Regions from separate parts of the Peribacillus sp. NPDC096540 genome, predicted to be linked through region 3. Evidence: riboswitches for the same ligand, from Rfam matches in the RefSeq annotation. Region 3 holds a riboswitch; each other region holds the start of a gene.
What was found. Region 3 has a riboswitch for cobalamin ahead of ACQKMR_RS19090 (ribonucleoside-diphosphate reductase subunit alpha). Riboswitches for the same ligand answer to the same signal wherever they lie in the genome.
Positions count from the first base shown of each region.

Region 1 (2,205 bases), on a different contig from region 3:
CAGTTTGGACGTCTTTATGATTTCGCGCATTTGAACTTGCTAACGTTTGAAGTGCTAATTTGTTAGTGGCTACTTTTTCAGCAATTGCATTGGCACCTTGATTACTACCTTTTACTAGTAGAGTGATTTCTTCAAGCTTCTCATCAGCAAAGGCAAGGGCCTGTTGAACTTCTTTAGTAAGAGCCGTCTCATTTCGAACCGTTACTGGTACATGAAGCAGGGAGCAAGAGGGTTGAAGCCAAATTTGGTCTTCGGCTACGGTTTTTGTGATGGTATTGATCAACTGATTCTTTTTCGATAAATCGGAAAGCCAAATATTTTTCCCATCAATCACACCTGCACCGAGCACTTTGTCTTTCGGGAAACCGAATTCTTGAAGATTACTAAGGTTCTTCCCTTTATCATGGACAAAATCAAGACCGATCCCTTGAACGTGTAATTCAATCACCTCTTGGTAGTGCTCTACCGCATCAAAGTATGTTTGTAGCATGATGTTCAAGTTTGGAGCTGCTTCACTCAATTTTTCATATAAGTAAGTAACAGTTTGCATATCATCTTTAGAAATGGATGAAACAAGGGAGGGCTCATCGATTTGCACCCACTTCACGCCTTCATGTTCTAACTCTTGCAGAATTTGTGTGTATAAAGGCAGGAGACTAAGGATGATTCCAGGTACATCTTGTTTATTGTAGCCTTTAGACAGAGTAATAAAAGTATAAGGTCCGACTAACACGGGCTTAGCTTCAATTCCTAGTTTTTCTTTGGCTTCGCGATAAGAAGCAAGTGGTTTATTTTCTGTCAAAGTCAGCTTTGACGGTTTTAATTCGGGAACGATATAGTGATAATTTGTATTGAACCATTTCGTCATTTCAGAAGCAACTTCATCCTTGTTTCCGCGAGCCATAGAATAATATACAGAAAGGGGAACGGTGCCGCCTTTATAGGCTGAATAACGCTCAGGAACAAGACCGAACATTACAGACATATCGAGCATTTGATCATATAAAGTAAAGTCATTGACAGGAATAATATCAATACCTTGGTCCTTTTGCTTTTGTAAGTTGCCTAAACGGATGGCTTCTAGCTGTGCTGTAAACTCCGATTCATCGATTTTTCCGGACCAGTAAGCTTCTAATGTGCGTTTCCATTCACGATCTTCCCCAATTCGCGGGTACCCTAAACTACTACTTTTCAATATTCCCATCCTCCTACATTCTTTTTTCTTTTAATAAAATAACAATAAAAAAAGCACCCCTAACCATCAAAAGAGAAAGTTAGAAATGCTTAAAATAAAGGGGTATACAAAAACCCCTTAAAATTATAAGGTCCCTAACACTTCCCTATTCTCCGTAGGTTAAAACAGTGTTGTCGAAACAGGCAGGTCTCCTGACTTGAGGAATCTTATTAGCGGCAGGCCTTCCCAATCCGAAAATCAGTGGCATATTGCATAGCGCTAACATTCCTATTACAGTGGCGGGACCGTGCCGGAATTACACCGGACTTCCCTTTTAATCCTAAAAAAATTAGGAACCTATTTCCACATATGAAATTTCACAAACCTGCTGTAAATTAAACTGCAGGTGGCAAAAATTTATAAAATAAAAACTATTATAAAAATTTAGACAATCTTAACATATCCCGACTAAAATGGTCAACAAGGAAAAAAGTCTCGGGAAATGGGGTCTGACCCCGCCCTATATCGACAAAACTATTGGTGCACCTAGGTTTGTTTAAGGATGTGAATGTTGGGAAATGGGGTCTGACCCCTAAATAAAGAATATATTGTTTGGACGGGGAGTATGTATAGGGGAATGGGTTGTTTTGAAATGAGGCGTGGGGGATGACTTTTTACATCTTGATTGCAGGAATCATTTTTTGCATGGTGATGAGCATTCGAACGTTATTTCTTGTTGAGTCGGGAGGAAAGAAGTTTTCTCTGGAGGATATGCTGTGGCTTGGCAATTTATATGCGACGATATTAGTAGGTTTTGCACTGATTTATTTATTATACGAGCTTCAGAATCATTCAGTGATTCTTGATATGGGCAATCGTTTGGACGGCAGTTTTTACGAGCAACTGAAGACTTCTTTTTATTTTAGTGCGATGACGATGTTTTCTGTAGGGTATGGGGATATAGCCCCGATAGGCGTGGGCAGGATGATTGCGACAATCCAGGCATTCATCGGCTATACGCTCCCGGCCGC
Region 1 is NZ_JBNNTG010000027.1:85,373-87,577, forward strand. Features, by position in the region: gene metE (5-methyltetrahydropteroyltriglutamate--homocysteine S-methyltransferase) at 1-1,204, opposite strand, end outside; cobalamin riboswitch at 1,360-1,550, opposite strand; gene ACQKMR_RS20665 (potassium channel family protein) at 1,841-2,205, shown strand, end outside.
Region 1: linked by a shared signal. The riboswitch ahead of metE (5-methyltetrahydropteroyltriglutamate--homocysteine S-methyltransferase) and the one ahead of ACQKMR_RS19090 (ribonucleoside-diphosphate reductase subunit alpha) in region 3 are both predicted to bind cobalamin.

Region 2 (2,205 bases), on a different contig from region 3:
TCCTGTTCATGTACAAGTAAATTCAAGAGTTTATCAAGTTCTTGGCTCAAATGTAACGTTTTTTTTGAGGTGAGCCCATGCTTTAAGGCAGTAAATATTAATTCTTTCCTCATTGTCTCTATTTTTTTATGTAGTAGTTCCATACTTTCCAACGAAAATCCCCTCAAGACCTTTCCTTTATTGTAGTATATTTTATTATTACATAAATTAGGATGATTTTAAATAATTAAGTGAGTATTCACTTATAAAAAATGAAAGTAAATTCGGAGGGTGCAATACAGATCTGTAAAAAGAAAATTCTCCTCACTATCATACGATATATGTCGTTACAGATTACTGTTCGTATAAGAGTATGCCTATCCATACCTAACGAGCCGTTAAAAAACATCAGGACTTTAATTTGATATAGCATAAATTTGCGATAACGAATATAATTTGTATTAGGTAAACTTTTTTTGAGTTAATTTTCAAAGTGAATATTTCCATTTTGAGAGAGTTGCAAGCGTAAAACAGTTAAGTTTAGGAAAATTAATATGTTTGTTACATGTTAAAGAGAACATGCTTATTCTCCTTTTACTACCTGTATTTCGTTTATTGCTAGGATGGATATGATTAGTAGCTGGGTTTATCAAAAATTACTTAGGGATGAAACTAATAAATTGTTAAGAGTACCAAATGGTTTCGACATACTAATTTTACGATTGACAAGCTCTATATTTTACTATGAAGATGAGGGAAAATTTCATATAGTATTGGAATGGGTATATTCGTTTAATAGCGAATATTTAAAAGGGAAGCCGGTGCAAAATCCGGCACGGTCCCGCCGCTGTAATGGTGAGTCCTATGCAAGAAAGTCACTGGATAATATCCGGGAAGACGCATGGAGATGATGAACCTAAGTCAGAAGACCTGCCCGTTCTAGAAATGCTGTTAAACCTACGGGAGATAGGGAGGTGTTAGAGTGCTAGAAGACGAATTTGTTCTTAAATAATAAGCATTTCTGACCGTTAAATCTGGTTGGAAATGCTTTTTTTGTATAATTTTCAAATAGTTAAAATTCCATAATTGAAGGTGAGAAAACATGTACTTAAAACGGTCTAGTTTATTCCATTCTTTTGTTGGACTACTAGTAATTTTCACAATTTTTGTTACTGGTTGCAGCAACACAACAATAGATCAAGAAAATACATCAGATAAAGATAAACAAAAAGTTGTTACTTTTTCCTGGCCTGGGGATATAGGTGACTTAAATCCACACACATATTTTCCGAATGAGTTTTTTTCCCAGGCTATGGTATATGAATCCCTTGTTTATTACGGTGAAGGCGGAGAAATTCAGCCTTGGCTTGCAGAGAGCTGGGATATATCGAAAGATGGAAAAGAATATGTATTCCATCTGAGGAAAGATGTTAAATTTTCCGATGGTTCCCTCTTTAATGCTGCAATCGTTAAGAAAAACTTTGATACCATTTTAGATAATCGCAAACAACATGAATGGGTGGAATTAATTAACCAAATCAAAGGTACTGAAATAATAGATAAATATACATTTAAACTTATTTTGAACAACGCGTATTATCCAACTCTGCAAGAACTAACTTACATCAGACCGTTGAGATTTGTAGGAGAAGCTGCTTTTCCTGACAGTCAAAACACATTTAAGGACGGACTCAAGTCTCAGATTGGCACAGGACCATGGGTGTTGAGCGAATATAAGAAAAATGAGTTTGCTGTTTTTAAAAGGAATGAACAGTATTGGGGTACTAAGCCTAAAGTAGATAAGGTGGTTGTTAAAGTCATTACTGACGGAGAGTCAAGAGTATTAGCTTTTGAGAAAAAAGAACTCGACTTTATATTTGGAAACGGGGTCATTAGCCAAGATTCATTCCAATTTTTGAAGAATTCAGGGCAATATGAAACTAAATTGTCAGAACCTACTGCTACAAGAACACTGCTTCTTAACTCAAACAGAGAAGCGACTAAAGATCTTAAAGTTCGGTTAGCTCTTCAACATGCTTTTAATAAACAGGCTGTTATTGATAAGATCTTTTATGGTATGGAAAAAAAGGCTGATACTTTGTTTCCACCTATGTTGCCTTACACGAAAATTAATATAGAGCCTCATGAATATGATACAGAAAAAGCAAAACAGTTATTGGATGAATCTGGATGGAAACAAGTGAAGGGGAAACCATTTAGAGAAAA
Region 2 is NZ_JBNNTG010000021.1:19,832-22,036, reverse strand. Features, by position in the region: gene ACQKMR_RS17565 (aspartyl-phosphate phosphatase Spo0E family protein) at 1-143, opposite strand, end outside; cobalamin riboswitch at 743-931, shown strand; gene nikA (nickel ABC transporter substrate-binding protein) at 1,082-2,205, shown strand, end outside.
Region 2: linked by a shared signal. The riboswitch ahead of nikA (nickel ABC transporter substrate-binding protein) and the one ahead of ACQKMR_RS19090 (ribonucleoside-diphosphate reductase subunit alpha) in region 3 are both predicted to bind cobalamin.

Region 3 (2,205 bases):
CAGCATTGACTTGAGCAATCTCCACTTTCGCAGTTCCCATAGAGAATTCTTTTGCATCAAGAGTAATTAGCTGGGCAATTGTTTTGTCGCTAAGGTCAGCGCCTGCTTTTAACATTTCTAAGCCGTATGTTTCAGCATTGACTCCGGCAATCTCCGCTAATTCCATTGCTGCTGCAACGTCTTGCTCTGTGCAGGTTGGAGATTTGAACAATAAAGAATCGGAAATGATGGCAGACAGCATTAGACCTGCGATTGCTTTAGGTACTTCAATACCGTTTTCTTTATAGATTTTATTTAAAATAGTTGCCGTGCAGCCAACTGGTTCTGCGCGGTAATATAAAGGATCACTTGTTTCAAAGTTAGCGATACGGTGATGGTCGATAACTTCTAATACTCGGACTTGGTCAATGTCTTCAGCACTTTGCTGACGTTCGTTGTGATCGACTAAAATCACACCATCCGCTTCCCCTGCCACTTTTTCTACAAGACGAGGAGCTTCGAATTTGAATTGGTCTAATGCATATTGTGTTTCACCATTCACTTCACCAAGACGAACAGGTTCAGCGTTGATACCTAGTTGTTTTTTCAGATCCGCATAAGCGATAGCTGAACAGATTGTGTCTGTATCCGGGTTTTTATGTCCAAAAACTAATACTTTTTCCAAGATTATTTCTCCTTTTAATAAATATTTTTCCGGGAACCTCTATCATTACTATAAGGGAGATCCACCTTTACTATACACTTTATTTTAACATAAAATCTCTTATATTCAGTGTTTGAATTTCCCATTTCTCTATTAATTCTTTCTATCTTTTTTCCTCTTCCCTCACTTTGTCAATAGATAAGGATTGGTTTTTCTCAAATATATTAGTTGAATTATCGTCTCATATGGCTTACGATAATATAAGCATAAATACTAGATATTGATATTAAAAACCACAAAAATAACTATATATAGAATTATATATAATCCAAGGTGCCAGTGATGGCTGAAAAGGGAATCCGGTGTAAACCCGGAACTGTCCCCGCAACTGTAAATGTGACGAAATGAGAAAACCACTGTATAGCTCTTTATACGGGAAGAACTCAAAGTAGGATGATCATGAGTCAGGAGACCTGCCTGGATTTTTCACGTTTCTTATTCTTCGGGGATTGAGATGATGAAACGATAGTATAACGGCTATTTTTTCATGGCTCTTTTATTCTATCGTTTGATCCGCTCAATTTATTGGGCGGATTTTTTTATGTAACGGAAGTTTACAAGGAGGATTATTCATGACTCAAACATATAACTCTACTATAGAGAAAAATGACACAGAAACAAGTTCTATCCAGCTTGAGATGTTATCCAAGGAATTCGAAGGCCAGCTTGATATGGAAAAATTCAAAAAGCGTTTTACAAAATGGCTAGATCGTAAAAGTGAATCAACAGAAGAACAAACATCAAAAAAACTGATCCAGCTTGCTCTCGAAAGTGTGGACATAGATGCTCCAGATTGGACGTTTGTTGCTGCAGCAGAACTTTTGAATACCATGTACAGGGATGCACAAGCAAATCGGGGCTATGAGAGTGTGAGCTATGGTCCGTTCTATGAATTAATCGCAGAACTCTCTCAACTGCAAGAGGGACAACGCTACCCGATTTATAAACCCGAACTACTCAACTCTTACTCCAAAGAAGAAATAGAAGAATTGGGCTTAGAGATCGATCCGGAAAAAGATAAACTATTTTCTTATATTGGCATCTACCTATTAAACGACCGCTACCTAGCCCGTCCGAAAAAAGACAAGGTCTACGAACTGCCTCAGGAGCGCTTCATGATTATCGCTATGGAAATTATGAGAATGGAAAAAACAGAACATCGCCTACAACTTGTGAAAGAGGCATACTGGGCGATGTCCAATCTGTACATGACCGTCGCGACACCTACCCTATCAAACGCAGGAAAAACGCATGGCCAGTTAAGTTCATGCTTTATTGATGCGATTGAAGATTCTATTGATGGCATTTATCTATCGAACTATGATGCCGCTAAAGTATCTAAATTCGGCGGTGGTGTAGGACTTTACGTCGGTAAAATCCGCTCACTTGGTTCAGATATCCGTGGTTTCTCTGGAAACAGTTCAGGCACGACCCCTTGGATCCGTTTGTTTAACCAGACAGCTGTCAGCGTAGATCAATTAGGTCAGCGTAAAGGGGCAATC
Region 3 is NZ_JBNNTG010000024.1:36,693-38,897, reverse strand. Features, by position in the region: gene ACQKMR_RS19095 (manganese-dependent inorganic pyrophosphatase) at 1-664, opposite strand, end outside; cobalamin riboswitch at 958-1,138, shown strand; gene ACQKMR_RS19090 (ribonucleoside-diphosphate reductase subunit alpha) at 1,276-2,205, shown strand, end outside.

Region 4 (2,205 bases), on a different contig from region 3:
ATTGTCGGAAGAATTAACCTTGTTGATATTGATAATACCAATGGTGTCGCACATGTGGGTTATAGAATTGGCGAGAAGTATACGCAAAGGGGAATAGCGAATAAAGCATTAAAGCTATTGCTAAACAAAGCGTCAGAATCAAGTGTAAACCAGATAGAAGCGAAAACAACAAGTAACAATATTGCCTCTCAAAAAGTTTTAGAGAGAAACGGATTTAAACGAATTTCTATTAATGTAGAACAAAGTGACCTCAATGGTCAAAAAGAAACGTTTATCCATTATAGCAGGGCCCTTTAACCGGTCATGATCTTTTAAACTAGAGTGTAGGAGCTTTCCGTCTTTCTACTTTTCCAATTGTGAAAAGATGGGAAGTATACTATACTAACGTTATATTTATTTGGAAATTTTGCGAAGTTCATAAATATGCCGCTGGGTGCCTTTGTGTGAACAAAGGGTAACAGGGAATCGGGTGTAAATCCCGAGTGGTCGCGCCACTGTAACCAAGAAGTTTTCTTTCAAGATGTCACTTGATGATGAATCAGGGAAGACGAAAGAAAATGATGATCTGGAAGCCAGGAGACCTACCTAGTGTGTATCGCCAATCATCCTTCGCTGAGAGGAGAGGTGTTCGAGAGGGAAAAGACTGACTGCAAACACAGTTTGTATGTCTTTATACTTATGCTCGTAACTCCATTCCTTGTAAAACGGATTGGGGTTTTTTTGTGAGTTTTTTTTTGAGGAGGATTTCATTATTGAGAGAGTTATTGCTAAGTAGGTCGTTGAAAGAGAATGTGGATGTACCACAAGAACCACAGTTTGAGAGGAAAGCCAAACGCCGGTTTCGATTTTTGTTACTTTTCTTGGTTTGCATCCTTTTATTATCGATTACATTTGCTGTAACCCTCGGCCCAGTTAAGATGTCGGCGATAACGGTTTGGAAAATTGCTATAGGTCACCTTCCGTTTATTGGTGATTATATAGACGTGAATTGGAGCCGATCCCAAGAGAGAATTATTTGGGATATCCGTTTACCCCGGGTCTTACTCGGAGCAGTGGTAGGAGCGGGATTATCCGTAGTGGGTGTGGTTATTCAGGCTTTGGTTCGCAATTCACTAGCAGATCCGTATATCCTGGGCATTTCTTCTGGTTCATCGGTTGCAGCAACCCTCGTTATTCTATTTGGAGCACTGCCTATTTTCGGTCAATATGCACTCTCGTTTGGTGCTTTCTTGGGTGCAATGGTCGCGATGCTGTCCGTTTATTTATTAGCTCAAGTAGGTGGGAGAATTCAAACGACAAGACTATTGCTTGCGGGTGTGGCTATTTCGATGATTATGTCCGCCATAACTAATTTCATTGTCACCCTTGCTCCAAAGGATTCTGGTATTCGTGAAGCGATGTTTTGGATGATGGGAAGCTTAGCCGGAGCCAAATGGGATTATATACCGATTCCAACTGTCGTGGTGGCCGTTGTTTCCATCTATCTATTAGTACACTCTCGCTCTCTTAATATCTTATTAATGGGAGAAGAAGTCGCAGTGACACTTGGCGTTAATATGGAATCCTTTCGTAAAGTGCTAATCATAATTACTTCCCTTCTTACAGGAACAATTGTGGCTGTAAGTGGCTCTATCGGGTTTATTGGTTTAGTCGTTCCCCATTTAGCCCGGCTAGTAGTGGGTACAGACCATAAACGTGTACTATCATGCAGTATTTTGATAGGGATGATTCTGGTTATTTGGTCAGACGTATGTGCTAGGTTGGTTCTTGCACCTCAAGAACTTCCGATTGGGGTTGTCACTGCACTTTGCGGCGGTCCATTCTTTATTTGGCTTTTGCGTCGAAGTTCGTATTCCTTTGGGGGTGGAGGCAAGTGAAATTATCTATTGAAGAAGTGTCTTATTCCATTCTGGAAACTACTATTATAGAGGATATTTCCCTGCAAATAAGTTCTGGACAGTTTGTAGGGCTAATCGGCCCGAATGGGAGCGGGAAATCGACTCTATTAAAAGCGGCTTCTCGAATTGCAGAGCCACACACTGGATCAGTTCACCTGGACGGTCAAAACCTATACAGGCTTTCACCGAAACAAACCGCTCGGGAAATGGCGGTTGTTAGTCAAGAAACATCCCTGACATTTGACTTTACCGTACTAGAAATGATTTGGATGGGGCGGCATCCTCATAAGCGGCTTTTTCAAGGAGA
Region 4 is NZ_JBNNTG010000005.1:446-2,650, forward strand. Features, by position in the region: gene ACQKMR_RS06720 (GNAT family N-acetyltransferase) at 1-297, shown strand, start outside; cobalamin riboswitch at 416-603, shown strand; gene ACQKMR_RS06725 (FecCD family ABC transporter permease) at 792-1,877, shown strand; gene ACQKMR_RS06730 (ABC transporter ATP-binding protein) at 1,874-2,205, shown strand, end outside.
Region 4: linked by a shared signal. The riboswitch ahead of ACQKMR_RS06725 (FecCD family ABC transporter permease) and the one ahead of ACQKMR_RS19090 (ribonucleoside-diphosphate reductase subunit alpha) in region 3 are both predicted to bind cobalamin.